DNA from 4 places in the Falsiruegeria litorea R37 genome. Region 1 is predicted to be linked to each of the others. Evidence: riboswitches for the same ligand, from Rfam matches in the RefSeq annotation. Region 1 holds a riboswitch; each other region holds the start of a gene.

Region 1 (7,855 bases):
TTGGAACAGCGCCTCTCGTGAGGTATGACCTTGGTCGAGCTTTTCGATAATCGGTTGCGCAGTGTCTGCATTCCAAGCCTTAACGTGCCCCGACTTGTCTTTCAGCTTCGACTTTGAAAACAGGCTTTTGTAACGCTGTGGGGTAATGCCGACAAACTGCTTAAACACCACTTTGTCCTTGTCAGGTTTCTTTTGGTCAATCGATATCGAGTCAGGATAAGTCCTTGTCAGGTTTCTTTTGGTCAATCGATATCGAGTCAGGATAAAGGTCATCGGCAAAGCTTTTCGCGTAGGGCTCTAGATAAAACACCTCACTGACGCCGGTCGCTACAATGTGCTTTGAACAATTGTGACAGGGGAAGGTCGTACAATACAATCTTGAACCCGCCAAGCTTAGCCCCAATCTCGCAGCGGTTGAAATCGCCGCCATCTCTGCATGGACTGCCCGCCCATATTCGAGAGTATCCAAGATTTGGGCTTTCTCGAGCGGCGAGTTCTTTGCGTCAATGAAAGCTTCGGCGATAGCCACCTCATCTTCAAAATTTCGCTTCAGCTCGCCGGATCTAGCTAATCTTTGGACGACTTCGATCAACATTTGACGCTTGCGAATAGTATTTGGGTCTTTGCCCAATACGACATCGCGACCATCCTCCCCATCTTCAGGCCAATACGTCCCACCCTGAGATTTCGGAGCTTCGTTGTAACCGGTTGAAATTATATCACTATCTCTTGAAATTGCAGCCCCGACTTGCCGAGCCGTATCGCATGAGGTCAGCGAAGTCTGATAGGCTAAGTTTAGGAAAAACTCGCCTTTCGTTGGCGAAATCACAAAGTTTCCAAACAGTACAAAGAAAAAGCGCTTCAAAAGCTTTTCAAGTTGGTCACCGTCCGAGGTGTCGACCACTAGATCGGCTAGTGGGAATACATCACTGACACGTTGGCCGTGGGGCACTGAAGATTCGTCGCCATCTCTAGCTACGAGCTCCATGGCTGCTGCCTGCCATCTGTCCGACTTTGGGCTGTCAGAATGCCCATCCGCAATCTTCTGAGCCAATGTCTGCTTAACAAAATCACTTGGAGAGTGGCACGAAATTAGAATGAATTGCTGGCCGTAAATGGAGCGAAGCGCCGCGACTTCCTCAGGGCGTTTGATCTGGTCAATAATATAAGCAGTCCGCCTCAACGGTAGCGCAGCATTGCCCTCCGTGTTTTTCTCGCGCCTGATGGCTCGAATTCTTTCGACTGCATACGACACGAAAAAGTCGTCCCGGTCGGTGCGACTTCGCACTTCATTGCATGCGCTGATGTATGTTTCGTATCGTTTTTCGACGGGTGCTTCGACCAGTTCGAAGTGAAATTTGGGTTCCTTCACAAAGTCCGTCAACTTGATGTGGTGGTGTTTGTAGTGAAGACTGTGCAGCGTATCTTGAATGCGCTGTATGACCGTAGGCATGTCTGCGCCCAAACGTCCCACAAGACCGACTACCAATTCCGCGTCTATTACTTTTTCCATATATTCAACCTCAATGACCGCGTGACACGCTAGTGTACGTGTGCAACACTGTCCACAATATCTTGACAGGGAGAGACCATGCAGAATCGAGAACAGGCCCCGCAGTTCGATTTCTCAAGTTCATTTGCGCAGACCCTCAAGGACTACGAGCAAACATCCGAAGCGTCACAAGCCGACTTCGAACGTGCCAGAGAGTGGCGTGATAACCGCGACAATGATCATAGTGTTGAGATGAAGTAATCTCGCTGAAGGTACACCCGACTTACATCGTCAGCAAAATTTGAAGCACGGGGCCGCCATGATCGGCCCCGTGCTTCATTTGAGGTCTGGAGATATAAGTTGATGCAGTCGAGAAGCGTCTAACCTTTCACGTTTTGTCAGCCTATTATTGCGCGCAAATCTAGGCGGAAAACTGAACAAGTCCAATTACCTCCGGATTCTTGCGAAGTCGTGAAATCTGTCAGCCGGGAGGCAGCCCAAAGCGGCCCTTGCCTTAAGCCCATGCATCAACAAATGTTCCTTGTACTTTGGTAAGTTAAGTTTTCATGACATTGGCTCACATGGAATCGAATTAATTCTAGTCAAAGGTGGTAATATGGGTCTTCTCTACAAATATTACGGATTTAGTGCTGGCCTTGCAGCAATTAGTAAGAACTCTCTTGGTTTTAGTAAGCCCACAAAATTCAACGATCCAATGGAGGGTCGCCTTTGGTTACACCAAAACGGGCTATCCCCGACGTGGCTTGAGCCCTTGCTTGACAGCGTTGGCATACTTTGCATGACCCGCAATCATCTCAATCCGTTAATGTGGAGCCACTACGGGGAGAACCATACTGGCTTTGTGATAGGATATGATGACGGAGATCTGTTATTTTCAGATCAAAGAGACACCGTGATTGACGCCCAATCAGGGAGTACATTCACAGAATCTCAGTATGAATTTTCTGATGTTGAACAATCCGGCCGTGCGGCTGCACAGTGGGTTCAATTGGGTATGGACGAGCTTGAAGTGCCAGACATAGCAGCGGCTATTAGGCATATTTTTCTGATGAAACAACATTGTTGGAACTATGAAGAAGAAGTTCGCATTGTGAAGTTGCTCTCTTCTGCTGCGCATACTGCAAGTGAATGGGTGAGACTGACAGGCAATACTCCAACGCCGATTTCGACGCCGGTTGCACCGAAGGTTTCACTCTCTCATCCGTCCGAAGTTTTCACACTAGAGGCTTCTCCTCAGAGCATTAAACACATCATCCTTGGAATGAGGAACCCGCTAGTTGTTGAGGGCCGCAAAGTCAGCCCTGATGATGACTTAGCGAGATGCGTTTCTGGATGTGGTGCCTCGATTGAGTTGTCCTCTTGGGATGAGAATGGAGAAATGCAGGCCTCGAAGCTGGAAACAAAAATCGACTGGGGCTGGCCGAACGACGTATCGTCCGTAAAGATTGAGCCCGAAATGTTGAAAGCGATATCTGGCAAAATTTCAGGCCAGCCGTTGTCAACACAATCTCTAACAGTGACCAATTTCAACGATGGTCGAGTATGCGCGTCATGGGACGATGAGCTTTGAACGCCCATTCTTGTGCAAAGTGTTCAAAACACCCTTGTCTCGCGACTTTGCAAAGCCCGCTTCCTGCGCGAAGCTGACGTGGGCGATTGCTTTGAGTTCAAGTCGTCTCCGGATCATCCAACCAAGCCACGTACAGGTCCAGGATCACTACCCTGAGTTGCTTCCTAAACCCCATCCTGGGTTTCGGGCCAGGTCCTCTTTCAGCGATCTTTTCCCCAAGGAACCCCTCCCAGATCCTATCCACCAGTTCCCTAACCTCGGGATGATCTGACCACCTGTGCACATCTAAGGGTCTGGAATGCCAAGGGTTCTTAATCTGGTTAGTCACTCTCAGGACCTCTTACCGGGGATCTCTGCTTATTCCCAGTAAGAACCTCCCCACAGAAACCCACCACTGAGAACCCTCTCCAGGACCCACCCGGAGGCCCTCTCTGTGGCCCCTACAGTCCCCCCTCCCAGAGCACCTACCCAAGGGTATCCAGACTCCCAAAAGGCCCCCAGGAATGCCCCACTTTGGCTCTCTGGCGGGGTAAGTCGAAGAAAGGGATCATCGGGCTGGAATTCCTACCACCCCAGCCATCTTCCTTCAGATAGAATTCCAAATCGGATAGCCCGCGACTGACGCCAGTGTCTGCGGCCCTTTTGGGCATCAGACGGACCATCACACATTGTCGCTTGTTGACACATCCATCAAAGTCGGGCACTCAACAGCGCGATGGTTTCCTGGAGGTTATCCCAGGGATGAAAAGGGAATACGGTGCGGCCCAACCTTCGGCGCCAAATCCGTGACTGCCCCCGCAACTGTAAGCGCAGAGCGACGCCAGTGACCCACTGACCCAAACGGTCGGGAAGGATGGCCAAGCATCGACCCGCAAGTCAGGAGACCTGCCATCTTATGTTCAACCAACCCGGGACGGGGCGTCCTGGAAGGAGGCTTTGATGGCACGTTTGTTGCGTGTTTACATGAACGGCACCTACTGTCCGCGCTTGACATCAAGCGGAGCGGGCAATGCTGAAATCAACTGATCCATTTCGCCAGATCCAAACCGCGCGCTGGATTCGATCAAGCAGCGTCTTGAAACGCTGCAATTTGCTTGGGGTGACAGCCCCGGCTGCATTGCGCCGCGCGTCGTGGGCCACATCCGAGGATCGGCCATGACCCGCCACTCTTTTCTCAGTGCGCGTCATCTTGAATACTATGCCCTGAACGGTGACGCCTTGTTGCAAAGCACCTCGTTCGACTTGGAGCAAGGCGCGATTCTGGCGATCGCAGGCCCAAACGGCGCGGGGAAAACCACGCTCTTGAACCTGCTTTGCGGCGCGGCGGATCTGGCTTTGGGGGATGTCCTGATCAAGGGACACAGCCTGAAACAGATGCCCGCGGTCGAACGCGCCCGCATGATTGCGGTCGTCAGCCAGCAGGAATTGCCGGACGGACGGCTGTCGCTGCGAGATTACGTGGCCTTGGGACAGATCCCCATCCGCTCGGACCGCTCGGCCCGGGAGAACGCGGATGAACTGAACCGCATTGTGATGACAACAGGGCTGGACCAACTGGCCGCCAAGAAGATGTCGATGCTGTCTGGCGGCGAGCGTCAGCGGGCGCATATCGCACGCGCGCTGGCGCAGCGGCCCTCGTTGTTGTTTCTGGACGAGCCAACCAACCATCTGGACCCGGACGCCAAGGGGCGGATGCTTTCGCTTGTGGCCGGGCTGGGGATCACAGTCGTGATGATCGTGCATGATCTGGTCATGATCCCCGAATTTGCCACCCATGTTGCATTGATGAAATCCACGCGCCTCACCCACTTTGGGCCGGTGGATGCGGTACTCACACCCAATCATGTCCGCGACACCTTTGGCGTCGATTACCTGCGCTTTCAGCACGAAGGCCGGATGATACCGGCGTTGGACATTCGCAAAACCACACGTACAACCTGAACTATGGAGTCTTTGGGAATGAAACACATCTGGTCCGTGGCGCTGATCACAGCCATGGCGGGCGGGGCCTCTGCACAGGGGATCACCGTCGACAACTGCGGCGAACCGTTGTCCTTTGAAACTGCCCCCGAGCGGCTGATCGTGCATGACATGAACATGACCGACATGGCCTTTGCCCTGGATCTGCAGGACAAGATCGTTGGCCTGACCGGCATCACCGGCTGGTACAAGACTAGCCCCGAGTTTGACGACCTGCGCGGTGACATTCCCGAACTGGCGCCAAAGTATCCCACGGTCGAAAACCTGGTCGCGGCTGAGCCGGATCTGTTCTTTGCGGGTTGGTACTATGGCATGAAGCCGGGCGGTGACGTGACGCCGGACACGCTGAAACCCTTTGGTATCAAGACGATGATTCTGTCTGAGAGCTGCGTGCATCTGGACCAAAACCGCCCCGCAGCCAGCATGGACTTGCTGTTCAACGACGTGCTTCGTCTGGGGAAAGTCATGCAGGTATCCGAGAAGGCCGAAGCCCTGGTGACCGGCTGGAAGGATGAGCTGGCAGCAATCGAAGCCAAGACCGCTGATCTGGCAAAGCCGCGTGTCTTCCTGCTGGATGGTCCTGCCGATGCGCCGTTCACCGCCGGCAAGTTTGCCATCCCGGATGCGATGATCGCAGCTGCGGGCGGTGAAAACGTGACCCACGACATGGACACCAGCTGGGGTCGGACCTCGTGGGAGACGGTTGCAGCGGCGAACCCCGAGTTTCTGGTGTTGCTTGATTATCAAACCGGCAACGGCGCCGAGGATACGTTCAAGTTTCTGCAGGAACACCCCGTCATGTCCCAAACCGACGCCGTCAAGAACGAACGCTGGATCGGTCTGCGCTATGAAGAGCTGACACCGGGGCCTGCAAGCATCAAGGCGATCTCGAAAATGGTGCAGGCGATGCATCCCGAGCTTAACTGACATGGGGCGATTGAGCCTTAATTTGATACTGGGGGCGGCCATCCTGGCCGTCTTCTTGCTGATTTCGACCATCTACGGGACCACGCCCATTCCTGCTGGCGATGCTCTGAAAGCCATTCTGCTGGGCACCGGGGTCGTTGACGGTGAAATGTCGCCGATGCATCGGATCGTCTTTGACCTGCGTTTACCCCGCGCATTGTTTGCGGCCGTCATCGGCGCCGGTTTGGGCGTCGTCGGCGTTGTCCTGCAAACAACCACACGCAATGATCTGGCCGACCCGTTTTTGTTTGGGCTGTCATCAGGCGCGGCCGCCGGGGCTGTGTTTGTCATCACTGTCACCGGAGACGTATTGGGGTTTTGGACTCTCCCGCTGGCGGCTTTTTGCGGTGGCCTGGTGGCATCAGGGATCGTTCTGGCGCTGGTTCACGCATTGCGCACCAGCGCACCGGAAAAGCTTATCCTGTCGGGGCTGGCGGTGTCTTTTCTATTCGCCGCCATCACCAATTATCTGATTTTTGCAGGCGACAGCCGGGCGGCGCATTCCGTCATCTTCTGGATGCTGGGCGGTCTAGGGTTGGCCAGATGGGAGACCTTTCCGCTGATTTGCCTTGGATTGCTCTTGATCCTGGTTTTTGCCCATTACCGCAGCCGTTGGCTGGACGCTTTGCTGACAGGGGACCTGACGGCATCAACACTCGGCGTGCCGGTGCAGCGCCTAAGGTTCAGCATGTTCTTTGCGGCCGCTCTGGCCACGGCAGCGTTTGTATCGGTGGCTGGCGTCATTGGCTTTGTGGGACTGATGGTTCCCCATATTGCCCGAGGTATTGTCGGTCCTTTGCATGGCAACCTGTTGCCAACAGCGGCCCTTGTAGGTGCCATCTTGCTAACGGGGTCGGACATCCTCAGCAGGTTGCTACTCGCTCCACAAGAGCTTCCAGTTGGGATAGTCACGACATCCATTGGGTCGATCTTTGTGTTTGCCTTGTTGTTTCGAACAGCCCGCACCAACGGATAGCAGCTCGTTCACCGTTCGTCGGCTTTCGAAATCAAACCCAGGCAAGCCCTGACTTCCCACTTTCCGAGCAAGTTCAGTTCACGCAATGCGGTTGCCTAAACAAAAAATTCTCGCGCACAGTGTTGACTTTATCGACCAGCGTGCTCTGTTGAAGTCACGGAATAGAATATCTGAATTACAAAATGCCACTAAAAACCAAGCTACTGACCCTGGGAGGTTTAAATGACTTTTAAGACACTTGCTGCCACTGCCGCTTTGATTGCGATGCCCGCTGTTTCAGCCCTAGCCTCAGACGATTTTCTGCCTTCGGTTGATGACGTGTTTACCGAGTGGGGAAAAGTTGAAGGCTGGACTGTGTGGGTCGATGTAACGCGGAATTCCTGCTTGGCCGAGCGCATCGATTCGAACACAAACATCGTCCAGATGGGCCTGAACAAAGCCCAGGATTTTGCGTACCTCGGTGTGTTCACCAAAGCCGACATCAAACTTCGTGGCGGCAAGGAGAAGGTGACTATCTCGCTTGATGGTAAGCTTTATGAAGGTAATGCTCGGAAGAAATCCAAGCACATGCAAGATGGTTATAAGGGTGGATACATCCTAATCGACAACCCCGAATTCGTTACCCAAGTTCAAAAGCGCTACACCATGGTTGTTTTCCCCAAAAGGGAAGAGGCGTTTTCGGTCAGCTTGGACGGCACGTTTAAAGCCATCGAAGCCGCACGTAAGTGTCAAGCAGAACTAAACGGCTGATCACCGTCGACAAGGCCTGCAGCCCAAAACGGGCTGCAGGTATTTGACGCGCAAGCTGCACAAACTAAACAGGTTTCTGGTCGTAAGCTCCGCCAAGCGC
Region 2 (7,855 bases), on a different contig from region 1:
TTCGTCCAAATCGTGTGATCTGGAATTTGATGACATCCAGCATCCGGTCTGCGTGGGACTTGATGTGGCGGGCGATGGCCTGACCCTGCCCAAAGCCAGCGGCAAGCCCGATACGATTTTTGAAACCGACGGGCAAATCACCAAGCGCCCCGTGCGCGCCCTTACTCTGTCGGCACTGGCCCCACAGCGGGGCGAGCACCTGTGGGACATTGGCGGCGGCACCGGCTCTATCGGGATCGAATGGCTGATGTGCCATCCCAGTCTGACCGCCACCACGATCGAGCCCCGCGCCGACCGGGCCGAGCGCATTCGGCGCAATGCCGACGCCCTGGGGCAGGACAGGCTGGAGGTGGTGCATGGCATCGCCCCCGCCGTGCTCGACGGTCTCGATCTGCCGGACGTTGTGTTCATCGGCGGCGGCTTGAGTGATGAATTGATGGGCTGGCTCAAAGATAATCTTGATGCTGGAACCCGCCTTGTCGCCAATGCCGTAACACTGGAAAGCGAAGCAACGCTGGCGCAGTGGCACGAACAACTGGGCGGTGACCTGCTCCGGATCGAACTGGCACAATCCGCGCCTCTGGGTCCGCGCCGGGGCTGGAAATCGGCCTATCCGGTGGTGCAGTGGAGCGTGACGCTATGATTGTTGCGGGTCTCGGTTTTTCTTCGCAAGCGACTGCGGACAGTTTGCGCGCGGCCTATGATCTGGCCAGTGTCGGGCATCACGTAACCGCGCTTGCGACCGTGGCGGGCAAGGACGGCCACCCGGCGCTGACCGAGTTTGCGCTCCGCCTGAACCTGCCCCTGCACCTGTTGCCCGCTGATGATCTTGCCGGGCAACGCACCCTGACATGCTCGCCGCGCAGCCGCGCCACTTATGGCACCGGCAGCGTCGCTGAGGCCGCCGCCCTGTCCGCCGCAGGCCCTGGCGCCCGGCTGCTGGCCCCCCGACATATCTCGACCGACCGCCTGGCCACCTGCGCGGTCGCAATTGGAGTACCCTCATGACCGTTCATTTCATCGGCGCCGGACCGGGCGCTGCCGACCTGCTGACCCTGCGGGGCCGCGACATCATCGCGTCGAGCCCGGTGTGCCTCTATGCCGGGTCGCTGGTGCCAGAGGAAATCCTGAGCCATTGCCCGGATGACGCCAAGGTGATCAACACGGCCGCGATGGACCTGGATGCGATTGTCGCCGAGATTAAGGTTGCTCATGCTGCGGGCCAAGATGTAGCGCGGCTTCATTCCGGTGACCTGTCGGTCTGGTCCGCCATGGGCGAGCAGATCCGCCGCCTGAAAGCAGAAGGTATTCCGGTGAGCGTCACCCCCGGCGTGCCCTCCTTTGCCGCTGCCGCTGCCGCCTTGGGAACCGAACTGACCCTGCCTGGCCTGGGGCAGTCGGTGGTTCTGACCCGGACGCCGGGACGCGCCTCGTCTATGCCTGAGGGCGAGAGCCTGGAAAACTTTGCCCGCACCGGCACCACGCTGGCCATCCACCTGTCGATCGGCAACCTGGACAAGGTGATCGCGGATCTGACCCCGCATTACGGCGCCGATTGTCCTGTGGCCGTGGTCTATCGCGCCAGTTGGCCCGACGAGCAGATCATCCGCGCCACATTGGAGACACTGAAGGACGCGCTGGACGAAAAGATCTCGCGCACCGCATTGATCCTTGTGGGGCCGGTCCTGAAGGGCGAAGGGTTCGACGAAAGCTGCCTCTATTCCACCGACTACGACCGCCGCTATCGTCCACAAAGCGCCGAGAGCCCGTGGTCGAGCTGGCAGCATGGCGACGATTGAGGAGAAGACGCAGATGACCAATCCCCCCGGCGTTCTGATTTCCGCCCCCTCTTCGGGGACCGGCAAAACCACGGTCATGTTGGGCCTGCTGCGCGCGTTGGCCGAGGACGGCTTGGCGGTGCAGCCCTTCAAAAGCGGACCGGATTACATCGACCCGGCCTTTCACCTGGCAGCTGCCAAACGCCCGTCGTTCAACATCGACAGCTGGGCCATGGGAGAGGACCTGTTGGGCGCCATCGCGACCCAGGCCCAAGGCGCCGATATCGTGGTCGCCGAAGGTTCGATGGGCTTGTTTGATGGCGTTGCCAAACCCGGCGCCGTCGGCCACGGCACCAGTGCTGAAACAGCGCTGCGCATGGGTTGGCCTGTGGTCTTGGTTCTGGATGTGGGCGGACAGGCGCAGTCGGCTGCGGCAACCGCCTTGGGTTTTCGGATGTACAACCCCGACCTGCCCTTTGCAGGCGTGATCCTGAACCGCTGCGCCAGCCCACGCCACGAGCGGCTAACCCGCCTGGGCATGGAGCGCGCAGGCCTGCCGGTTTTGGGCGTTCTGCCCCGACGCGGCGACCTGACCTTGCCAGAACGTCACCTGGGCCTGATCCAGGCCATTGAACATCCCGACCTCGAAGCCGCAATCACCGGCTATGCGGCGTTCCTGCGCGAACATGTCGATCTGGATGCGATCCGGGCGGCGGCCTCCTCAGGCTCACATGAGCCATCGTCGGCCGCGCTGCCGCGCCCCCCGGCGCAACGGATCGCGCTGGCCCGCGATGCTGCGTTTTCCTTTACCTATCCGCATCTGCTCAAAGGATGGCGTGAGGCCGGGGCCGAGATCCTGCCGTTTTCGCCGCTTGCCAATGAAGCCCCTGACCCGGACGCTGATCTGGTCTGGCTGCCTGGTGGATATCCTGAACTGCATGCCGGCACCTTGGCTGCGGCAGAAACTTTCCACACGGGTCTGCGCAAACACGCCGAGACCAAATCGGTGCACGGCGAGTGTGGCGGATATATGGCCCTGGGTGAAGCGCTGGTCGACAAGGACGGCGCGCGGCATCAGATGGCCGGGCTGCTTGGCCTGGTAACCTCTTACGAAAAACGCAAGTTCAACCTGGGCTATCGCAAGGCGCAACTGGTGGCGCCAATGCCCGGCTTTGCCACCGGTACGGAACTGCGCGGGCATGAATTCCACTATTCCTCGATCGTGGAACAGCCCGATGCACCGCTGGCGCGCGTGTTTGACGCCGAAGGCGCCGAAGGGCCGCAGACAGGATCGGTACGCGGTCACGTCACCGGCACCTTCTTTCACCTCATTGCAGAAGACAGCAAATGACTGGTTTTGTTTCCTTTATCGGCTCTGGTCCCGGCGACCCAGAGCTCTTGACGCTCAAGGCCGTGGACCGGATGGGCAAGGCCGATGCGGTACTGTTTGACGACCTGAGCAGCGGTCCGATCCTGAGCCATGCGCGTGAGGATGCCGATCTGGTCGGAGTGGGCAAACGCGCCGGGCGCCCGTCGCCCAAACAGGATCACGTCAGCCGCCTGCTGGTGGATTATGCCCTGACCGGAGCCAAAGTGGTGCGGTTGAAGTCGGGCGATGGCGGGATGTTCGGGCGACTGGAGGAAGAGCTGGTCGCGCTGCGTGAAGCCGGGATCGAATACGAGATCATCCCCGGCATCCCCTCGGCCGTGGCCGCCGCCGCCGCCGCCGGTATCCCGCTGACCCGCCGCCTGACAGCCCGCCGGGTGCAGTTCGTCACCGGCCATGATGTCAGCGGCAAACTGCCCGACGACCTGAACCTGCAGGCACTGGCCGACGATCAGGCAACCACGGTGGTCTTCATGGGCAAGCGAACTTTTCCGTTGCTGGTCACAGCCTTGCACGAACACGGCCTGCCGCTGGACACTCCTGCTCTTTTGGCCGAGGCGGTCTCGACCCCGGATCAGGCTCTGCACCGCACGACCATGGGAGAGTTGGCCCAACGCCTGAGCGCCGAGATCGGAACGGCACCTGCTCTCATCCTGTACGGCCCGCTGGCGGAGTTGGAAGATGTATGAGCTGAACCTGATCGGCATTGGCACCGGCAACCCGGATCACGTGACCTTTCAGGGCGCGAAGGCGATCCGCGACGCCGACCTGATCCTGATCCCGCGCAAGGGCGAGAACAAAGCCGATCTGGCCGGACTGCGCGAAGAGATCATCGCGCAGGTGACTGATACCTCCCCCACGGTCGCTTATTTCGACATCCCCAAGCGCCGCTCTGAAGACGGCTATCTGCGCGGTGTCGATGAATGGCACGACGCCATCGCCCTGCGCTGGCAAGAGGCGATTGCGGAACACCCGCAGACCGAACAGGTGGCACTGTTGATCTGGGGCGATCCGTCGCTCTATGACAGCTCACTGCGAATTGCATCGCGGCTGAACCCTTACCCGACAACTCGGGTTATCCCGGGCATCACCGCCTTGCAGGCGCTGACCGCCGCCCATGCAATCCCAATCAATGATATCGGCGCGCCTTATGTGGTGACGACCGGACGCCGCATTCGCGACGAAGGCTGGCCAGATGGGATGGGCAAAGTGGCCGTGATGCTGGATGGCGAATGCTCGTTCCAGAGCCTTGAGATGGGCGCGTATCACATCTGGTGGGGGGCCTATGTCGGCATGAAAGAGCAGATTCTCGTATCTGGTCCTTTGGATGCGGTCGCAGCCGAGATTCTGGATACGCGGGCCAGAGCGCGCGCGGATCACGGCTGGATCATGGACATTTATTTGCTGCAAAAGCGCCAAAACGGCGCCGAAGCGTCGTAAATCGCAATTGCGTCAGCCTGCCATTCACGGTTACATGAAGAGGCTTGGTCAACCCGGAGCAATCCGGATGCTAAGAGGGAATTTGGTGCGATCACGCAGGTGATCAAGGCCAGAGCCGCCCCCGCGACTGTAAGCGGTGAGCCTTTGTTCAGACAGCCACTCTTGGGGATTGCCCCTTGGGGAAGGCGAACACAAGGCGCTGACCCGCGAGCCAGGAGACCTGCCAGGCACGGAACTTTAACACCAGCCGTCGGGTGCGACGGCTTAGGAGGACGACATATGACGACCAAAACTCTCAAGGCAGCCGCCGCCGGTTCAAGCATCCTGCCCGCTATTTTTGCAGTGGTACTGGGCCTGGGGATCATCACCGTGACCGGTCACGTTCAGGCATCGGGCCTGCACGACGCGGCCCACGATGTACGCCACGCAACTGGCTTCCCCTGCCACTAAGGCCATGATCAGTCGTATTCTGACCAGCGCGTTGTTCGCTGGCGCTGCAGCAGGGTTGATTACAGCCCTGCTGCAGTTGGTTTTTGTGCAACCCGTGTTGCTGCACGCCGAGCTCTATGAGAGCGGCGCATTGGTGCATTTCGGCGCAGAAGCCGTCAGCGCGCATCCTGACCTGCCGGGCATGTTCGCCGAGCCGATACGCGACGGGTTGAGCATCATCTTCACCATGCTGACCTACACAGGCTATGCGCTGGTTATGGTGGCCCTGATGTCTGTGGCCCAAGGTCAAGGGCACGAGATCAACGCCCGCACCGGATTGTTGTGGGGTCTGGCGGGTTTTGTGGCGTTCCACTTTGCCCCCGGTCTTTCGCTGGCCCCTGAGGTGCCTGGTGTGGCCGCAGCCGAAGTGGGTGCGCGTCAGATCTGGTGGACCGCAACGGTGGCTGCAGCTGGCATCGCCATGTGGCTGATCGCCTATGGTGGCAACATCGTCAGCTACGTAGTCGCAGCTCTGCTGTTGATGGCACCCCATCTGATTGGTGCGCCTGAACCGTCCACCTTCAGCGGCCCGGTTCCAACCGAAATTGGCGCGCTTTTTGCCGCCCGCGCCTTTGGCGTCGGCATGGCCGCCTGGGCGCTGCTAGGGACTTTTGCCGGTTACTTCTGGCAATCCGAAGGTGCCCGCGCCGAAGCAACGGCCTGATCCTCGCTTCATCGGACCCTGCCGAGATTGACTTGGCGGGGTTTTTCTTTGTCTTTTTCTGAGGATGGAACATGTCCCGATCCCTCGCTCTTTTTGCCATCGGCCTGGTGTTTGGTGGCGGCGCCGGGTTTGTCATTGCCGCGGGCAATGGCATCACCTTTGACGGTCACGATCACGGCGATCCGGCGCATCACGGCGCTGATGCGACTGAGACCATGACGCACGACCACTCGACACCGGTGAATATTGCAGCAGGCAGCGACGCGCCGTCGGTCAGCATCGAAGCCTTCAAGGACCCGATGTCCGGCTGGAACCTGAAAGTTACGCCTGCGAATTTCACCTTTTCGCCCGAGAATGCGTCGCGGGCAGATGTGCCGGGCGAAGGACACGCCCATGTCTACGCCAACGGCGACAAACTGGGGCGGCTCTATGGCAACTGGTATCACCTGACAAACCTTCCCAAGGGCGAGGTAGAGATCAAAGTGTCCCTGAACGCCAACAGCCACAGCCCGTTGATGGTGGATTCGGTTCCGGTCGAGGCGACCACGGTCATACAAGTCGACTGATTGCGACAACGGCGCCTGGAGCACTCCCGCCCGTCGTCAATGTTTCTGACGAAACACCTCCTCCCGTTGGGCCGGGCCTCGCTGCGCTCGGCATTTTGGTGTATTTGGCGGTCCCGGCGCTCCAAGCGTAACCGCGCCGGGCGTTGCCCGGCGCCCGGCCCAAGGCCGCTAGCGGTGCTGGCGCAGCAGGATCGCTCGGGGGCGGGAGCCTCCCCCTCTTGGCGTACGATAGATAAAGGCGGGAACGCCGCAGGTATCAAAGGGCGGGTATCCGTGCCCTCAGGCATAGGCGCAGTCGGCCGCATGGGCGGGCGTCTTCGATCCAGCCACCGGGGCTGTCCAAATAGGTCTGACAGGTGGCTGCGACGTCCCTCGCATCCTCGATCAGCGTCAGTCCGGCAAAGACATAGCTCGCCCTCCCTTCACCTTGCAGGCTGATCGACACCGGGTGCGCGCAGGCGCTGAAGCATTCGTGGTCCAACAGCTCCACCCGGTCCTGCAAACCAGCCTCTCGAAGCGCTTGCGCAATCGCGTCGCGCTCGGCAGGGCGATCACGATCGCCGCTGCATGTCGTACACAAGCGCAGGGTCATCTGCTGCGCCGCCGCCGCCTTTGTCACATCGACACCTCGATCAACCGCGGGCCTGGCGCGGCAAAGGCATCCTCCAGCGCGTCCGAAAACCCCTCGGCGCTGTCAACCCGCACACCGTCTACCCCCATGGCACGGGCCTGTGCGATCCAGTCGATCCGGGGGCGATCCAGCGTCAGCATGTCGATGGCCCGGGGCCCTGGGTTCTGCACACCTACGTTGGTCAACTCGCCCCGCAAAATCTGATAGGAATGGTTGGCCCAGATCACCACGGTGATGTCCAACTGCTCGCGCGCCATGGTCCAAAGCGCCTGTGGCATGTAGAGCGCCGACCCATCCCCCGTCAGCGTCAGCACCTTGCGATCCGGGCAGGCAATCGCAGCCCCAATGGCGCAAGACAGCGAATAGCCGATCGAGCCGCCGCAATTGTTGAGCCATGTGTGGGGTGCTGATCCCTTGGTCACGGGATGAAAGGCGCGGCCTGTGGTGATGGATTCGTCCACAACGATGGCACCTTCAGGGATTTTCTGCCCCAAGACCTGCGCAATGCTGTCCGGGTTAAGCGGACCGGTCACCGAAACCTCAGAGTTGCGCGTGGCCAGATCTGGCTGGGCTCCCTCGGCCCCCACTGCCACACAAAGCCCCTCCAGCGTGCCATGCAAATCGGCGCTCCAGTCTGCCAATTCGATGATCTTGGCCCCTTCTGCTGTCAAAACCGCTGGCTTACCGGGATAGGCAAAGAACCCGATGGGAGCGCGCGCGCCAACCAATACGATGCGTTTGAAGGGCGCCAGGACCTCGACCGCCAGATCAATCGGATAAGGCACTCGAGCTACCGGCACCCGCCCTGCCCCGCGCTCCATCCGGGCATTGGACCATTCCGACAACAGCGCACATCCCGTTTGCGCGGCGATCTGTCCTGCCAATTCCAACGCTTCTGCC
Region 3 (7,855 bases), 740 kb from region 1:
TCTCTGCACTCTCAGACACAGCGATCTTGCGCATGAGCGCGATCATGTCCTCGGGCTCGATCCGGCGCAGGTCAAAACGTTGGCAGCGCGACAGTACCGTCACCGGCACCTTGCGGATCTCGGTGGTGGCAAAGATGAACTTCACATGCGCGGGCGGCTCTTCGAGCGTTTTCAGCAGCGCGTTGAAGGCGCTTGTCGACAGCATGTGAACTTCGTCGATGATGTAGATCTTGTAGCGGGCCGAGGCGGCGCGATAGCGGACCGAGTCGATGATTTCACGAATGTCGCCCACGCCAGTGCGGCTGGCAGCGTCCATCTCCATGACGTCGACATGGCGGCCTTCCATGATGGCCACGCAGTGTTCGCACTGGCCGCAAGGCTCGGTTGTGGGTTGCCCTTGACCATCCGGCCCAATGCAGTTCATGCCCTTGGCGATGATCCGCGCGGTGGTGGTTTTGCCGGTGCCGCGAATGCCGGTCATGACAAACGCCTGCGCGATCCTGTCCGCCTCGAACGCGTTTTTCAGGGTCCGCACCATGGCGTCTTGTCCGACAAGATCGGCAAAGGTCTCGGGTCGGTATTTGCGGGCCAGAACCTGATAGGGGGTCGGGGCTGTGTCGGTCATTTCTGCTCTGCCGGATTCGTCATGAAGCCGTAGCGTAGTTGCCGCAGCCACCGGCGTCCACAGTTGCGACGCGCGAATTTCGTTTGGATTTGGCCGGGGGCGCTGTACAACTTTTGGAATTACATCAGTTGGCTGAATGTTTGAGCCTTTTGAATTCCTTGGGGGAAGTCATGTCGGAAATGGTGATTTATGCGTTGCAGGTCGGCGGCGGCACCCTGGCGATTTCCCCGTTGCCAGGACGGTATGGCGACTACGAAACAGATCTGGACCTGATTGCGTCCTGGGCGCCGGGGCTGGTGCTGTCCATGACCACCGAGGTCGAGATGTTACAGCATGGCGCCAGCATGTTTGGTGCGGACATCCAGGGGCGGGCTTGTCGCTGGGTGCACTTGCCGATCGAGGACTTCGGCGTTCCGGGTGAGGTGTTTCTGGAACAATGGTCAGATGTGAGCGCCTCGGCGCGGCAAGCCTTGTCCGGGGGCGGGCGTGTTCTGGTGCACTGCAAAGGAGGGTGTGGGCGCTCCGGCATGATTGCTCTGCGCCTTATGGTCGAATGCGGGGAGAACCCGCGTGAGGCGCAGAAACGTTTGCGGGCCGTACGCCCCTGTGCCGTCGAGACGGATGAGCAGATGCAATGGGCCTCGACCGGTCGCATTTTGCGTGTGCTTGACTAGGGTCCTGACCCTAAGCTTTGTTGTGGCCGTCATAGGGCCAGGGTACACTCGCGCCTGTGGCGTTTTCAGCTTCGCAGATGGCACTTGCGCCCAACCGGCCAAAACGCGCTGTATACGGTAATCTAGGTAGGCGGGTCGAACCAAGCGCAACCCGCCGAGCGAAGCGAGGCTCGGCCCAACGGGAGGCGGCGTTCCGTCAGGAACGCCAATGACGGGCGGGAGCACCCCGAGGCCGCCAATGTCCCTCCGTCAGAGAACGGCGTGGTGCACAGTTTGGGTCTCGATGTTGGTGGGCACCGCCTCGGCAAGGGCGCAGGGACGCTCGAATGTCCCGGCAGGCATAGGCCGCGGTTGTGGATCAAACAACGCGTCTGCAAATCGGTTCAAATCCTCTGTTTCTGCCTCGGGGGTCACACCGCAGAAGATGCGTATGCGATCATGGCTGGCAGTGAACCGGGCCGGACATTCCATCGGGCAATGCTTTAGGACGCTGTTTCCTTCGATCTCGAAATCGTCGGATGTCATGGGCTTTGACGCTACCATGGCTTGCGACAGCTTCTCGGCCATGCGTTGCACCGCAGGGCAGGTTTTGCCGGTGTGCTGACACACGGTCGCTGAAAACAGGTGAGTGTTGGTCTTCCAGATCATGTTGCGCCCTCCGCGCAGGGAAAGGGGAATGTGACCGGAAAAGGTGGCTTGGGTGCCATCGATTCGGCCCGGACGCCCCGCCCAGGTTCGAGTTTCAGTTTCGATGGCAGGTCTCCTGACTTGCGGGTCATCGCTTGGCCGACCTTCCCGACCTTGCGGTCAGTGGTGTTTCGGCGTCGCTCTCCGCTTACAGTTGCGGGGGCAGTCGCGGACTTGGCCTCAGATTGGGCCGCACCGTGTTCCCTTTTCATCCCGGTCGCGGATTCGCGGCGCGGGAACCATCATGAGATGGCTAGCGGTTGGATGGGGTTGGCGTCAATCGGTTTTGGTCGCAAACAGCCGATCGGGTAGTTTGCGCAACTCATCCGAGCTTTGTCGGGCACGCGCCAATTGCCAGCCGCCTTGTAAAAGAATGAACAGCGTGTCGGCGGTGTCGCGGGGATGCGCCTCACCCAGGCGTGCAGCGTGGTGGGTTACTTCGGTAATCCAGCCCTCGTAAAGGTGGTGCGCGTGCTGGCGAAAACCTGTGTTGTCTGGCCCTTCAAACAGTGTCGCTGAGATCGGGCAACCGTCCCACTGGCCTGAATTGTCAAAGAGCTTTGCTGCCTTATGGCACAAGGTTTGTGTACCAGAGGGAAAATCCTCTGCCGGTTCGAAAGAGGCTGCGATAAGGCGCAACATCTCGTCCGAGGCCCAGGTGGCCGCGGCCACGGCGAGATCGGATTTGCCGTTGGGAAAGTGATGATAGAGCGAGCCTTTGGGTGCGTCTGCTGCACTCAAAAGCTCTGACAATCCAACCCCATGATAGCCCCTACGCCGGAACAGGTCGGCAGCGGCGCGGATCAGGCGGTCTTTGGTTGGAAGCGGACGTTCGGTCATGTTCGCGTGATATTGACACCACTAGACCGAATGGTCCAGTGATGTGTTTAGACTGATCGGTCTAGTGGCCGGAGCTATGTCAGAGGATGCACGATGCTGGACAATCAAACTGTTGTCGAAGTCGAGGAGTTTCACTTTCCCGCAGGTCCGGCCGAATTGTCGGCGGTTCTGTATCGGCCTGCTGGCAAGCCGCTGGCAGCAGTGGTTCTAAATGGTGCCACTGGTGTTCCGCGCGACTATTACCGACACTTTGCGCGGTGGCTTGTCGAAGCGCGCGGCATGGCGTGTCTGACCTATGACTACCGAGATTTTGGCACGTCGTTGAAGGGGCGATTGAAAGATTCGCCCGTGACCATGTCCGATTGGGCCCTGATCGACATGCCCGCAGCGCGGTTCGAGATGAAGCGGCGGTTTCCCGATGTTCCGCTGTGGGTCATCGGTCATTCCGTGGGCGGGATGCTGATGCCGTCACAGGACGGGATCGAGGATGTGGATCGCATGATTGGCGTGTGCTCGGGGCTTGTGCATCACACGGATCACGATTGGCCGTATCAGGGGCTGGCGCGGCTCTTTTGGTTTGGGCATGTGCCGTTTCTGGTGAAAGTGCTCGGCTATCTGCCGGGCAAGATTACGGGGTTCGGAGCCGATTTGCCGCCGCAGGTGTATTGGCAATGGCGGAAATGGTGCACGTCGCCCCGCAGCTATCTGCCCGAGGCCGGGCTAACCATTCCAGCGCCTGATTGGGGTCGCAGCAGGGCACCGGTGACGATGATTGCCCTCAACGACGACGACACCATTCCGCCCAAATGCGTGTGGAAACTGTCCGAGCTTTATGGGGCAGGGGTCGAAAAAAAGACCCTGACGCCTTCGGATTATGGGTTGAAAGAGGTCGGCCATCTTGGGGCGTTTGCGCGTCGAAGTCGGACGTTGTGGCCCGACCTGGTGCCAGCCCTGTAACGCCGGGCACCCCAAGTTAGGGGCGCCCGGCATGGGTTACAGGCCCTTGCGGCCTTTCTTGTCCTTCATCACTGAACGGACCATCTTGCCAAAGGCTTTGTCGCGCGCCCGCGCCTCGGCCACGGTTTCCGAGTTCATCCGATCCTCACGCAGCAGCTTTTGCCAGCGACGCAGGCGATCTGGATCAAGAGTTCCGGCCTCTATCGCGCCCCGTATGGCGCAACCGGGCTCGGAACTATGCGCGCAATCCGAAAAGCGGCAGTCACGGGATAGCTCGACAAGATCGGCAAAGACCTCATCAATGCCGTCCGGGGAATCAAGCATTCGCAAGGCCCGCATGCCCGGTGTGTCGATCAGCCACCCGCCGTTGGTCATGTGACGCAGGGCGCGGGATGTGGTTGTGTGCCGCCCCTTGGCGTCGTCTTCGCGTATGCCAGCCGTGGCGTCCCGAGCTTGCGTCAACCCGTTGGTCAGCGTGGTTTTTCCCACACCGGAAGATCCGACGAGGGCCCCGGTCTGACCGTGCGGACACCAGGCCATCAGCTGACTTATGTCCCTGCTGTCATGAGCGTTCACGGCAAGGACTGTCAGAAATGCCTCAAGCCGCTCGGCTTTGCGGACATAGCTTTGCGGATTGTCGCAGGTGTCGGCTTTGGTCAGTACGACAACCGGGTAACACCCGGCCTGATGTGCCAGCGCCAGAAATCGCTCCAATCGCGCGACGTTGAAATCGGCATTGCAGGAACTGGTGATGAACAAGACATCGACGTTGGCCGCGATCAACTGCGCATGCACGCCGCTGCCTGCTGCCCGACGTGACATCAGTGTTTTGCGGTCCAGGGTTTGGTCGATCAAGCCATCGGAGCTTGCCGCGACCCAATCGCCGACGGCAAAGGTGCCAGTTGACTGGTTAGCACGAGGCAAAAGAACCCGTTCTCCGGCAGGGGACAAGCCCTTTAGCCGGTCGCGATGCACGGCAGAGATGCGATAGATGTGATCGGATGTTGGCGCAGGGATCTGCGCCGCAAAATGGTTGGACCATCCCAGGTCCATATAGTCAAAAGACATTGGTCTACCTGTTGCAGAATGCAAACAAACCGCAGTGGCGGCAAAGCGCGCGACTGCGTCAGTGGGTCAGGCAGGGACGAAAGTTTTGGTTCAGACGGTCTCTGCCCGAGGGGATGCAACTACAATCATGAAATCCCTCCATTGGCTAAGTATCGTGAACCCGATCCGGGTTGGATCAAGTGAGAGGTTGGACATCGACCCAAGCGGGGCTCGTTGTGGCTGCTTCCTTCCGGACCTGACCAGGTTGGCGAGGCGCTCGCCCGCGCCAACCTCTCGAGGCCGATATAGGCTCTGGTGCTGGAAAAGACAAGCGGCGTGTCACAAGGCAATGGACAGGTGCAGGAAACTTTCGGCGTCGAGCCCCCGGTCCTGGATTAATCCCTTGGGCAACTCGCTCAGATGTGCACGGGCGGCAGGTCCGGTGGTTTCAAGGACATGAGTGTTTTCAACAGGGGCAAGCCGCCAGCTTGGCTGTGTCAGTTGCGGCTCTGGCGGCAGGTTGCCTGCCACATAGTCCCGGATCAGTTGTTGGATCCGATGTGACGGCACAGGGATCGGTTGCGCGGTGCGCAAGGCGGCGAAATTGCCACCCCCATTGGCGCGATAGTTCGGCAAAGCCACCGCAAACCTTTGATTGTCTTCTACCTTTCTTCCGGCGTGACGCAGATTGTGGATGCGCCCGTGGGCGGGATTCAAGACCTCGCCGGCTGGGTTGAAACGCGCCGGCGTTGTGATGTCGACCTCATAGGTCAGCCCGTGAATGACATCAAAGTTGTGTCCGGGGTGTTCGTGGTCGCGCAGGGGCATGTGATTTGTACCCGGTACAATCCGGTTGAACACGCCCGCCGACATTTCCAGCCAGTCGCGAATTTGTGCACCTGTCGCAATCACCGCGCTCAACTCGTTGGGAAAGACGTGCAGGTCTGCAACATGACGCATCGAGATCGTTCCAGCAGGAACGTCGGTGTATCGGAGAGGTCCTGCGCGCCCGCCGAACTTGGACGGGGCCGCAGCGGACAGCAGCGGCAGGTCGCGCGCGGAGGTCGAGGATTGATACGCTCGCAAAGCTGCGGCTTGTGCGGCTGCGACCAAGGCCAGGCCCCGATCCTGGGCAAAGAATGTGAAATAGCTGTGCAGCGGCTCCGAAATTTCGCCGACAGGTTCTTGCATCTCGTGGCGGGTGCGAAAGTGCTGCGGCTGAAACAGCTGTTCCAACATCGCGTCTTCGCTGGCAAGTGAGGTGATCTTGCCGGTCTCGGCGGGTTGAGAAATTGGGGCCAAGGCGCTTTGGCTCGATGTGACGCGCCACCCGCCCTCTCCGTCTGCCATGATGTCCAGGTCAATGATCCCCAGGTGGGAACCTGCTGAACCGGGCATCACGGATGGTTTGCCATGGATGCGCCCGCGTTCAGCATCGACCCCTGCAAGACCCTTGTGGGCGGCCCCAGGCAGGTGGAGATGGGTATGACCAGTGATCAGGGCGTCCACTTCGGCTGATTTTGCAAGCGGAATGGCAGCGTTTTCGACCAGTTCACCCGCACCGTTCGATGTCAGGCCCGTATGCGCCAATGCGACCACCACGTGGCATCCCTGGCGCCGCAAGTCCTGTGCTGTCTTGCGCCCCGTCTCGACAATATCCTCGATACGAACCCGGTCGCGCAAAAAGTGCGTGTCCCAATCCAGCGTTTGCGGAGGAAGGACAGAGAGAACCCCGATTCTGATCGGCCAGTCCTGTCCGCCAGCTGATACCGAGCGTTCAAGAATCAGACTGGGTCGCCATCCGACCGACGTATTGTCGATCGGGCGTACATTCGAGCATACCACCGGGCAGGCGGCGTCGTCCAAAACCCGGTTCAATGTTTCCAGTCCAAAGTTGAAGTCATGGTTCCCCAGGCCAATGGCGTCATATGCCAGGGCTTCAAACGCGGTCATTAGGGGATGCCGGACCTGGGATTCTCGAACGGCAAGATCGCCAATTGGCGTGCCCTGAATGCTGTCGCCGTTGTCGAACAAGACGACCAGCGCATCCTGGGCATCGCGGCGTGCTGCTTTGATCAGGCTGGCCACGCGGGTTAGTCCAACTGTCGGGTCCGGGCGATCAGAGTAGTAGTCGAAACTGCCCAGGTTCATGTGCAGATCACTGGTTGCAAGAATGCGCAAACGGGCCGCCTGTCCTGCAGGACAGGCGTCGGCCAAAGTTGTTGAGGTGCGTTGGTCTGCTGTCATTCTGTTCAGTGTATAATATATTCTCGTTAAAGTTGTTATAGGTAGCAAAACACAGAAATCCAGATCACTTACAAGGACTTAGGCACTTTCAATTTGTGTCAGTTGTGATCCTATTTTGCGTCAACAGTCGTCTTCAGGGTCATATCTGGTCAAGCGGGTTGTGGTAGGCGCTCAAGGGTATATGAAGTTCTGGTCGAGGGAGCAGGAGACGTGAAATGAAGCGCGCAGAGCAGGTCACCTTTGGCGGATCGGGTTTGAACCGGGCCGCACATATCCGGAACGACGCTGTTGCATTGACCCAGGCCCGTCAGCATCCCGATGCGGCGTGTATCCTGTTGTGGCGTGGCAAGGTCATGGTTCATGGCGAGCGTCTGGACAAGCTGTCTTGGGTGACGATGGCGCATCCTATCCTGCAGGCGGGATATCAGACCGCCGCCGAAGAGATGATCTTTCTTGGTTTCGAAGATGACGGCGCACCTTGCTTCGCGCTCGATATCTCGGGGTGGGAGCCTGTGGGGCAGGATGTCAGCACCGTTGGCGGGTTCGTAGATCGAACCGAGCAGCATCACCCCGATTGCCCGCCGGGCCATGTCTTTGCCGAGCTTCGTCGGATCATGACCCGTCTGTCCGCGCGCGACGCCGAGCTGGCGGCGACGGCCAAGGCGGTGATCGGTTGGCACGAAACCCATCAGTTCTGCGCGCGTTGCGGTGCGCCCAGTGAAATTGTGCAGGCGGGATGGCAACGGTCCTGTGATGCCTGCGGAGGGCAACATTTCCC
Region 4 (7,855 bases), 1.7 Mb from region 1:
GACCCAAAAGGGACATATCGAAAGAATACAGATCATGGCCGATTTCGAACTCATGCATTTTCAAGAAGGCCACCTGCTTTCCGCTACAGCTCTTTCGGAAGCCATTGGATGGCCCCACAGGCAATCCGACTGGAAAATGCTGCTGGCCTTTTCAACCGGGGTTGTCGCCAAACGGAATGGTCAGGTTGCCGGGACGGCGTTGCGTTCTGATTTCGGCCCTGACCTGGCCAGCATCCATATGGTGATCGCATCCCCGGACGCCCGAGGTCGGGGATTGGGGCGCGCCTTGATGACCTCACTTCTGGGAGCAACAGATCGCAACATCAGGCTGGTCTCGACCCGTTCGGGCCGACCTTTGTATGAAAAGCTTGGGTTTCAGGACGTAGCGCGACTGGTCCAACATCAAGGAACCCTTACAGCTGCGCCAGAGGCCATCGGCGCCCAGGACGCGCAACCCAGGGATCTGGACAGCATTCGCCGATTGGAAAGCCAAAGCTATGGCGGCGACAGGTCGGCATTGATTGAATGGCTTGCCGAGAATGGTGAACTGGCCGTGATGCGAAGCAGGAGCGACGTTACCGGCTTTGCCGGGTGTCGTCGCTTTGGCCGGGGGTATGTGATCGGGCCAGTGGTGGCACAAGACGTACAAGACACTAAAACCTTGATCGCGCACCACCTGAAGGGGTTGGTCGGGCAATTTGTGCGCCTCGACATCGTTCGCAACGTCGACCTTACCCCTTGGCTGGCGGATGCGGGCCTGTTCATGACGAACCAATCCCCCGTGATGGAGCGCGGAACAATCCCGGCCGCCCCTGACAGAATGGCCGTGTTCAGCCAAGGTCTGGGGTAGCGGTCCATGCCTGCTCCGCAGGAGATGCGCAGCCGATGGGCCCTGGATCGCCCCACACCGATGGAACGGCACCGCATTCTGGACCCGAAACCCAATGCCTCCATTGTAAAAACCACCCTAGAGCGCAGTCAAACCCTGCTGCCCGCTTTGCAAGGTGCCAAAGTCCTGACCAGTTGGGCCGGGTTCATCGACAGCACCCCAGATGGCGTATCCGTGATTGACCTGTCAGACACCCTACCCGGTTTCCTGTTGGCAGCGGGCTTTAGCGGTCATGGGTTTGGCATTGGTCCCGCAGCAGACCATCTGGTTGCTGATTTGCTTACCGGCGCCACGCCGATTGTTGATCCCACGCAGTTCCGCTTGTCGCGCTTGCGTGCGTCTTCCTGGGGCAAGGTCGCCGAGTTTTAACCTTCGGTTGAACCCACTCGCGACTTGGCCCTTTCGCATGGGTATTTAGTGACGCATCTGCTTCGGTTCGAGCGCTTCGGCGTTCGATGAAAAGGGAACGCAGTGCGACCCGTTCGGTCAAACCTGCGGCTGCCCCCCGCAACAGTAAGCGATGAACTAAGCCGGATTTGCCACTGGAGTGATCAAAGCACTGGGAAGGCCCGGCCCAGCCTAGATCTGCGAGCCAGGAGGCCTGCCGAGGTGTTCATCCTGTTCGGGTGCGGGGCGCGCTCAGGGCAACGGTCAATCCGTAGAGGTGACATTTTCAACGTCTGCAGAGAGCACCTTCCTTTGAATACACCCAACAGAACGGCTGGACTCGCCGGGGGGATACAGGATGAAATTTAGATTTAAAATTAGGTGGTTACACCGATTTTAAAGCCGCTTTGCAAGAATGTCTCACACGGCTTATTGTTATGCAATAACATATCATTTTAATTCCTCGTCGCGGTGAGTCCCAGCACAAGAAAGCGGAATTGCTTGCCATTCAGAAGGAATTTCAACATGTCCCTAGCCTCTCGTTTCGCGCTTGCAGCCCTCGTGGCACTTGCGCCCGCACTACCCAGCTCAGCGCAACAAGGAAGCTTGCCAATTTCAACCGGATTTGGCCCAAATGCCGAAGTTCCCGACCCGCGCGCAGGCTACAATGGCTGGATGTCGAACCAGACCGGCGTGACCGAGACGTTGATGGGCATCGACTATGATCTGAACCTGTACCCCCGCCTCGCGGCCGGGATCGAACAAGCCTCGCCCACCACCTGGCGCGTGACCCTGCGCGACGGGGTGACCTTCCACGATGGCGCGCCCGTGACGGCCCAGGCGGTGATCGACGCGATTTCCGCGATCTCGCAAGAGGGTCACACAGGACACAACAAACGCGTGGACAAACTGCTGGATCTGGCAGGCATGTCGGCAGATGGCGACGCTGTGGTGGTGTTTGAGACCAACAGCCCCAACGCCGCCTTCCCCTGGACCCTGTCAGAACCCGCAATCGCCATCATCGGCGCGGCCTCTGACGCCTATCCGATCAACGCAACCGGTCCGTTTGTGTTCCGCGAAGCGATCCCCGAGCAGCTTTACCGTGCCGAAGCCAACGCCGTCTATCGTCTGGGCACCCCCCGCCTGGAAGAGGTTCGCGTCGTTGTCGCGGGGGATCCGGCCTCTGCCGCATTGGCTTTTGAGGCTGGTGAAGTGGACATGGTGATCAACTATCCCGAAACCGACTTCGACCGGATCAAGGAAACCGGTGCGCTTGGCTTTTCCGCCCCGACCGCGCGTCTGTATTTCTACACCGTGAATGCGGCCAGCGGCCCGATGGCAAACCCGCTTGTCCGCCAGGCCGTGTCGGTTGCGATTGACCTTCAGGGTATTGTCGACGCGGTGCTGTCCGGTGTTGGTGGCGTTCCCGCAGGCACCATGTTCCCCCCGGGCAAAGGCTGGGCCGCTGACATTCCCGCGCCCTATGACATGGCCAAGGCCGAGGCCCTGCTGGCCGAGGCTGGCGCCGTCAAAGAAGGAGGCCAATGGATGCTGGATGGCGAGCCGCTTGAGATTGACATCGTCACCTACTCCTCGCGCGCGGCCCTGCCCCCCACGGCCGAGCTGACGCAAGCGTTTCTGCAGGCCATCGGCGTCAAAGCCAATGTTCGGGTCGGTGAATATGGCGCCAGCAACGATGCCATTGCCAACGGGGATGCGGACATGTTCTTGCAGGCCTGGGTTATGACCCCGCAGGGCGATCCCGGCGCAGTACTGGAAACGCTGTTGAAATCTGACGGTGGATCGAACGCTGGTCGCTATGCGAATTCTGATCTCGACAAGCTCTTGGCCGATGGTCGCCTGACCTTCGAACAGGACAAACGCGAGGCGATTTATGACAAAGCCCAAGAAATCATCGCGTCCGAGGCGGCCCTGATCCCCGTGTTCCACGTCAGCCAGGTCAACGTCGCACGCCCCGGTCTGCCCGGCTATGCCGTGCATGGGAACCATCACCTGGTCTGGCGCTTCAGTGCGCTCCTGTCATCCTGCCTTGGTCATGCAGGAGCCCCGATCTGCGTTCAACCCGGTGTTGCCACTGCATCAATCGGATATGGAGCCGGTCAATGCGCGGAAAGTTAAACTGCCTCCGAACCGTCTGGACCGGTTGTGCGATGGCCTTGAACTGTCCAAGGATCTGTTGAACAGAAAACCCACCGAGGTCTCAATCGGTCAGGCACAACGCGTCGGCATTCTGCGCGCTGATCGCCGCGCCGCCGCTGATCCTGTTTGACGAACCGCTGTCGGCCCTTGATGCGGTCACACAAAAACACACGGCACGCCTGATTGCCGATCTACAGACCGAAGAAGGCTTCGCCGCACTGATCATCACCCATGATCTGGGGTATGCTTGTGCTTTTTCGGATGAGATTGCGGTTCTTATGTCCGGTCGGATCAAAGAGGTCAGCGCCCCGCTGGCATTCATCACGCAACCGCGAACCCAATATGGCGAGATCTTGCGTGACGCCGCCTTTGCACTAGGCGCCTTGGAGCACGCGGCATGATCCTTGGCATCCTGAGCTTGGGGTTGCGTGCCATCGTCGTGATCAGCAGTGCGGCCATTGCCACGCTCGTCCTGTTATGGAACGCCCCTGGCGACCCGGCAGCCTGCTGGATCGATTTGCCGTTGCGCTGGCCTCGCTTGGAGCTGCGATCCCAGCCTATTGGCTGGGCCTGTTTCTGATCCTGCTCTTTGCCGTGCATCTGGCTTGGCTTCCCGCGATGGGGGCCCGCACCAGCGCACATCTCGTGCTGCCTGCTCTGACCCTTGGGCTTGGTGTCGCCGCCTCTCTGACCCGGATTATACGTTCAGGCCTTCTTGAGGCACGCGGCCAACCGTTCCTGCCTGCGATCCGGTGCCGTGGTGTTTCGAAACGGCACATCGAACAAAACCACGTAGCCCTTCACGCCATCATCCCCGTGATCACCGTTTTTGGACTTGAGCTGGCGTTTCTTCTCGAAGGCGCGGTCATGGTCGAGGTCATCTTTGGCCGCCCCGGATTGGGTGGCTTTCTGGTTCACGCGATCGAGGCACGTGATTTTCCCAAGGTGCAGGCCGTTGTTCTGCTGACCGCAGTGCTGTTTGTGACCGTCAATCTGATAACCGATTTGATCTATCAGTTGGTTGATCCAAGGATGGGAGTGCGTGATGCGTAGCGTTTTTGTCCTGGCCGGTGCTCTTGTTCTGCTGGCCCTCATCGGGCCAAGCCTGGCACCACAGGACCCAACGGCCATCGACATCCCCAATCGGCTTAGCGCGCCGTCAGCTGAATGGCCATTGGGCACGGGCGCCCTTGGCCGGGATGTTCTGTCCCGTCTCCTCTATGGTGCGCAATGGTCCTTGGGGTTGGCCTTTTTGGTATCCGTCATCGGCCTGACCATCGGTACAATTGCAGGACTGACAGCGGCAAACGGCGGCAAAGCGCTGGACTGGGGTATCATGCGGACGACGGACGCATTTCTTGCCCTTCCCGAATTGGTCGCCGCCGTTGTCATCGCGGGCCTCTTGGGCGCGGGCACGGGCAGCCTGATCTTCGCGCTCAGCGTCATGGGATGGATGCGCTATGCGCGCGTGGCTCGTGGCATCGCATTGTCCGTCAAGACGCGCGGTTACGTCATTCAAGCCCAACTGGCAGGGATGTCACCGGTTGCGATCGCACGTTGGCATTCTCTGCCCTCGTTGATGCCGTCGCTGATCGTGGTGTGGACAGGCATGTTCGCTCGCGCGATCCTTGGGATCTCGGCACTGGGGTTTCTTGGCTTTGGCGTACAGCCACCGACACCTGAATGGGGCACAATGTTGCTGGACGCTCGCGTGCATATGAGATCAATGCCCCTACTGATGATCTGGCCCGGACTTGCGGTTGTGCTCAGTGCGCTTTTGATCAATTTGTGCGGTGACGTTTTGCGTGACGAACTGGCCAAACGACAATGCTGACACGGCGCAAATCACCTGAACCTGCAGGACGAGGCACGTACAGATATCATGCGCTGCGCGGGCCTCTCAAAGCCGCTCTGAGGCAAGACTGAACTGTTGCCGGAACTGAATGCTATTCAGCTGTGCTTGCGCCAATGCGATGGCAGCCATTGGGACCTGGGTTCTGCGCATCATACTTCCCAAAATCGATTGACTATTTTGGACGCAATCATACAAAATTGGCCATGACACAGCCAATCGACCGCAAACTAGACATCATCATTTTGGTCAGCCCACATTTCAATGTATCGGCAACGACATCCTTTGTGGACCCATTCAGGGTTGCGAACTACCTGATAGGGTCTTCTATTTTTTCTTGGACTTATGTTTCTGAAACTGGGGGCCCAGTTGAATCCAGCAGCGGTCTTGTGGTTGAGACGGCCCCTTTGGCCGACGTTGTCGCGCTTACCCCCTGGCTGGTAGTCGTAAGCACAAGTTGGACACCTGAACGCCACGGCACCACCCAGTTCAAGATGGCCCTTCAGAAATGGGCGGCCGGCGGTGTTATTGTTGGGGGGCTGGACACCGGTGCGATCGTTCTTGCAAGTGCTGGACTGCTCAGAGGCAAGACTGCAACGGTGCATTACGAACATATTGATGCTCTCTCGGAAATCGCCCATGACACCATCGTTTCAGAGAACATGATTGTCTTTGACGGCAAATTCTTCACCTGTTGCGGTGGATCAGCCGCAACTGATCTAGGGTTGCGTTTTGTGCATTCCGTCGCGGGCGAAAGCATCGCCAACGCGTCTGCGCGATACCTGTTTCATCACGATGTGCGCGGCGAAGACCAATCCCAGAACCCCAAAGGCGCCGAACCGTTGGGGTATGTCACCTCTGGGGTGGTAAGAGAGGCGATCGACATGATGGAAGCACATTTGGAAACCACTTTGTCGATCCCGGAAATCTCAGCGCGACTTGATGTTTCGCAGCGACACCTAAACAGGTTGTTTCGGCAGTATGTCCGCAAATCGCCGGTCGAATACTACCGTGATATTCGCCTTGATCGCGCGCGCGGACTGGTGACCCAAACCGAGCTGAAATTCAGCGAGATTGCACAGGCTTCGGGGTTTGGCGGGCAGGTCCATTTCAGTCGGGCCTACCGCAAACGATTTGGCCTGGCCCCAAGCGCCGATCGCATCGAAGGGCGCACACCATTCGAGTTTCGCGCCTGGCCAATGTTCAAACCGGACATCAAGTCCGAAGGTGTTGAATAGCTTTTTGCATCGCGGTCAACATCTTGTCGCGTTGCATTGACAGCTCTTCGACACTTTGCCCCTGCGCATGTTCCGCAACGCCATCCACAAGTTTCCGGATCACCTCTTCATCCAGACGAGGGTCACCCAAATCATCCCACCAACCGTTGAATGTGTCCTTGAAATGGTCGCAGAACGCCTGCAGGCCACCATCCCCCGCACCTAGGTGGAAAAGGGTCGTTGGTCCCATAGCAGCCCACCGCAGCCCAGGGCCCGCCCACATCGCTTTGTCTATGTCTTCGACGCTGGCTACACCTTCGACCGCCATATGCACGGCCTCGCGCCAAACTGCCGCTTGCAGTCTGTTTGCGACATGCCCGGGCATGCCCTTGTTGATGCGGATCGTGACTTTGCCTATGTCTTTGTAGAACCTCTCTGTGCGGTTCAAAACATCCGATCCGGTTGCGCCGTTCGCTGTCAATTCGACGAGCGGTATGAGGTGGGGCGGGTTGAATGGGTGACCTAGGATCAGGTTGCTCGGATCGCGCCATCCCGCTTGCAAAGCTTCAAGTGTCAGGCCCGAAGTCGAGCTCGAGACAATAGCGTCGGCATTCAACGCGGGCTCGATTTGGGCATAGATCGAATGTTTAACAGGCAACCTCTCGGGCACATTTTCCTGAATGAATTGAGCCCCTTGAACAGCCACCTCGGCCGTTGAAACGAAAGATATGGCGTCAGGTGTGGCCCTGTCTGTAAGATTTAGCTCATCCAAGGTCGGCCAGGCTTTTTCTATGTATGCCCGCACGGATGCTTCCGTATTCGGATCTGGGTCAAAGACGGTCACGCTTCGCCCCGAGGCGAGAAACAGGGCAGCCCAGCTTGATCCGATGACACCAGCACCAAGGATGGCGGTTCTTTCGATTTCTGACATCAAAACAATCCCGGATTAAGGGGGGAGGCAGCTGTCATCCCTCCGTCTACAGTGAACAACTGACCGCTGGCAAAAGAAGAGTCGTCAGACGCCAACCAAAGGCACATCGCAGCAATATCTGCAGGTGTGCCAAAACGCTTGACTGAATGTCGGTTCACTGCATCTGCCCTGGCCCTGACCGGATCGCGGGCAAGTGCGAACCCCGCCTCCAGCATGCCTGTCTCGATCCAACCCGGGCAAACCGCATTGCAACGTACCGCGGGCCCATGGTCTACCGCGATAGAGCGCGTGAGCCCATGCACAAAAGCCTTTGACGCATTATAGAGCGCCATCGATGGATCTGCGACCTTGCCCGAGATCGACCCGATATTGATGATCGAGCCACCCTGGGACATTTCGGGAATGAAAGCGCGGCAACA

What was found. Region 1 has a riboswitch for cobalamin ahead of TRL7639_RS05000 (ABC transporter ATP-binding protein). Riboswitches for the same ligand answer to the same signal wherever they lie in the genome.
Region 2: linked by a shared signal. The riboswitch ahead of TRL7639_RS15030 (CbtB domain-containing protein) and the one ahead of TRL7639_RS05000 (ABC transporter ATP-binding protein) in region 1 are both predicted to bind cobalamin.
Region 3: linked by a shared signal. The riboswitch ahead of TRL7639_RS01330 (hypothetical protein) and the one ahead of TRL7639_RS05000 (ABC transporter ATP-binding protein) in region 1 are both predicted to bind cobalamin.
Region 4: linked by a shared signal. The riboswitch ahead of TRL7639_RS13300 (ABC transporter substrate-binding protein) and the one ahead of TRL7639_RS05000 (ABC transporter ATP-binding protein) in region 1 are both predicted to bind cobalamin.

The regions. Positions count from the first base shown of each region.
Region 1 is NZ_FWFO01000001.1:1,004,614-1,012,468, reverse strand. It holds gene TRL7639_RS05025 (hypothetical protein) at 1-168, opposite strand, end outside; gene TRL7639_RS05020 (hypothetical protein) at 212-1,513, opposite strand; gene TRL7639_RS23020 (hypothetical protein) at 1,592-1,753, shown strand; gene TRL7639_RS05015 (DUF2971 domain-containing protein) at 2,034-3,083, shown strand; cobalamin riboswitch at 3,783-3,990, shown strand; gene TRL7639_RS05000 (ABC transporter ATP-binding protein) at 4,239-5,024, shown strand; gene TRL7639_RS04995 (ABC transporter substrate-binding protein) at 5,043-5,990, shown strand; gene TRL7639_RS04990 (FecCD family ABC transporter permease) at 5,992-7,005, shown strand; gene TRL7639_RS04985 (hypothetical protein) at 7,228-7,755, shown strand; gene TRL7639_RS04980 (efflux transporter outer membrane subunit) at 7,820-7,855, opposite strand, start outside.
Region 2 is NZ_FWFO01000002.1:297,726-305,580, reverse strand. It holds gene cbiE (precorrin-6y C5,15-methyltransferase (decarboxylating) subunit CbiE) at 1-643, shown strand, start outside; gene TRL7639_RS15055 (cobalamin biosynthesis protein) at 640-1,008, shown strand; gene cobM (precorrin-4 C(11)-methyltransferase) at 1,005-1,799, shown strand; gene TRL7639_RS15045 (cobyrinic acid a,c-diamide synthase CobB) at 1,813-3,129, shown strand; gene cobA (uroporphyrinogen-III C-methyltransferase) at 3,126-3,854, shown strand; gene cobF (precorrin-6A synthase (deacetylating)) at 3,847-4,605, shown strand; cobalamin riboswitch at 4,634-4,847, shown strand; gene TRL7639_RS15030 (CbtB domain-containing protein) at 4,885-5,055, shown strand; gene TRL7639_RS15025 (CbtA family protein) at 5,060-5,758, shown strand; gene TRL7639_RS15020 (hypothetical protein) at 5,830-6,324, shown strand; gene TRL7639_RS15015 (DUF1636 domain-containing protein) at 6,581-6,943, opposite strand; gene TRL7639_RS15010 (acetolactate synthase large subunit) at 6,940-7,855, opposite strand, start outside.
Region 3 is NZ_FWFO01000001.1:264,768-272,622, forward strand. It holds gene TRL7639_RS01320 (DNA polymerase III subunit gamma/tau) at 1-676, opposite strand, end outside; gene TRL7639_RS01325 (protein-tyrosine phosphatase family protein) at 796-1,299, shown strand; gene TRL7639_RS01330 (hypothetical protein) at 1,549-1,947, opposite strand; cobalamin riboswitch at 2,036-2,245, opposite strand; gene TRL7639_RS01335 (TetR/AcrR family transcriptional regulator) at 2,263-2,826, opposite strand; gene TRL7639_RS01340 (alpha/beta hydrolase family protein) at 2,920-3,783, shown strand; gene rsgA (ribosome small subunit-dependent GTPase A) at 3,820-4,851, opposite strand; RNA gene ffs (signal recognition particle sRNA small type) at 5,029-5,127, opposite strand; gene TRL7639_RS01355 (bifunctional 2',3'-cyclic-nucleotide 2'-phosphodiesterase/3'-nucleotidase) at 5,170-7,077, opposite strand; gene nudC (NAD(+) diphosphatase) at 7,293-7,855, shown strand, end outside.
Region 4 is NZ_FWFO01000001.1:2,731,397-2,739,251, forward strand. It holds gene TRL7639_RS13290 (GNAT family N-acetyltransferase) at 35-850, shown strand; gene TRL7639_RS13295 (NAD(P)/FAD-dependent oxidoreductase) at 857-1,258, shown strand; cobalamin riboswitch at 1,305-1,512, shown strand; gene TRL7639_RS13300 (ABC transporter substrate-binding protein) at 1,802-3,415, shown strand; gene TRL7639_RS23115 (hypothetical protein) at 3,387-3,566, shown strand; gene TRL7639_RS23470 (hypothetical protein) at 3,715-3,837, shown strand; gene TRL7639_RS13305 (ABC transporter permease) at 3,914-4,489, shown strand; gene TRL7639_RS13310 (ABC transporter permease) at 4,482-5,270, shown strand; gene TRL7639_RS13315 (GlxA family transcriptional regulator) at 5,495-6,526, shown strand; gene TRL7639_RS13320 (3-hydroxyacyl-CoA dehydrogenase NAD-binding domain-containing protein) at 6,504-7,436, opposite strand; gene TRL7639_RS13325 (SDR family NAD(P)-dependent oxidoreductase) at 7,436-7,855, opposite strand, start outside.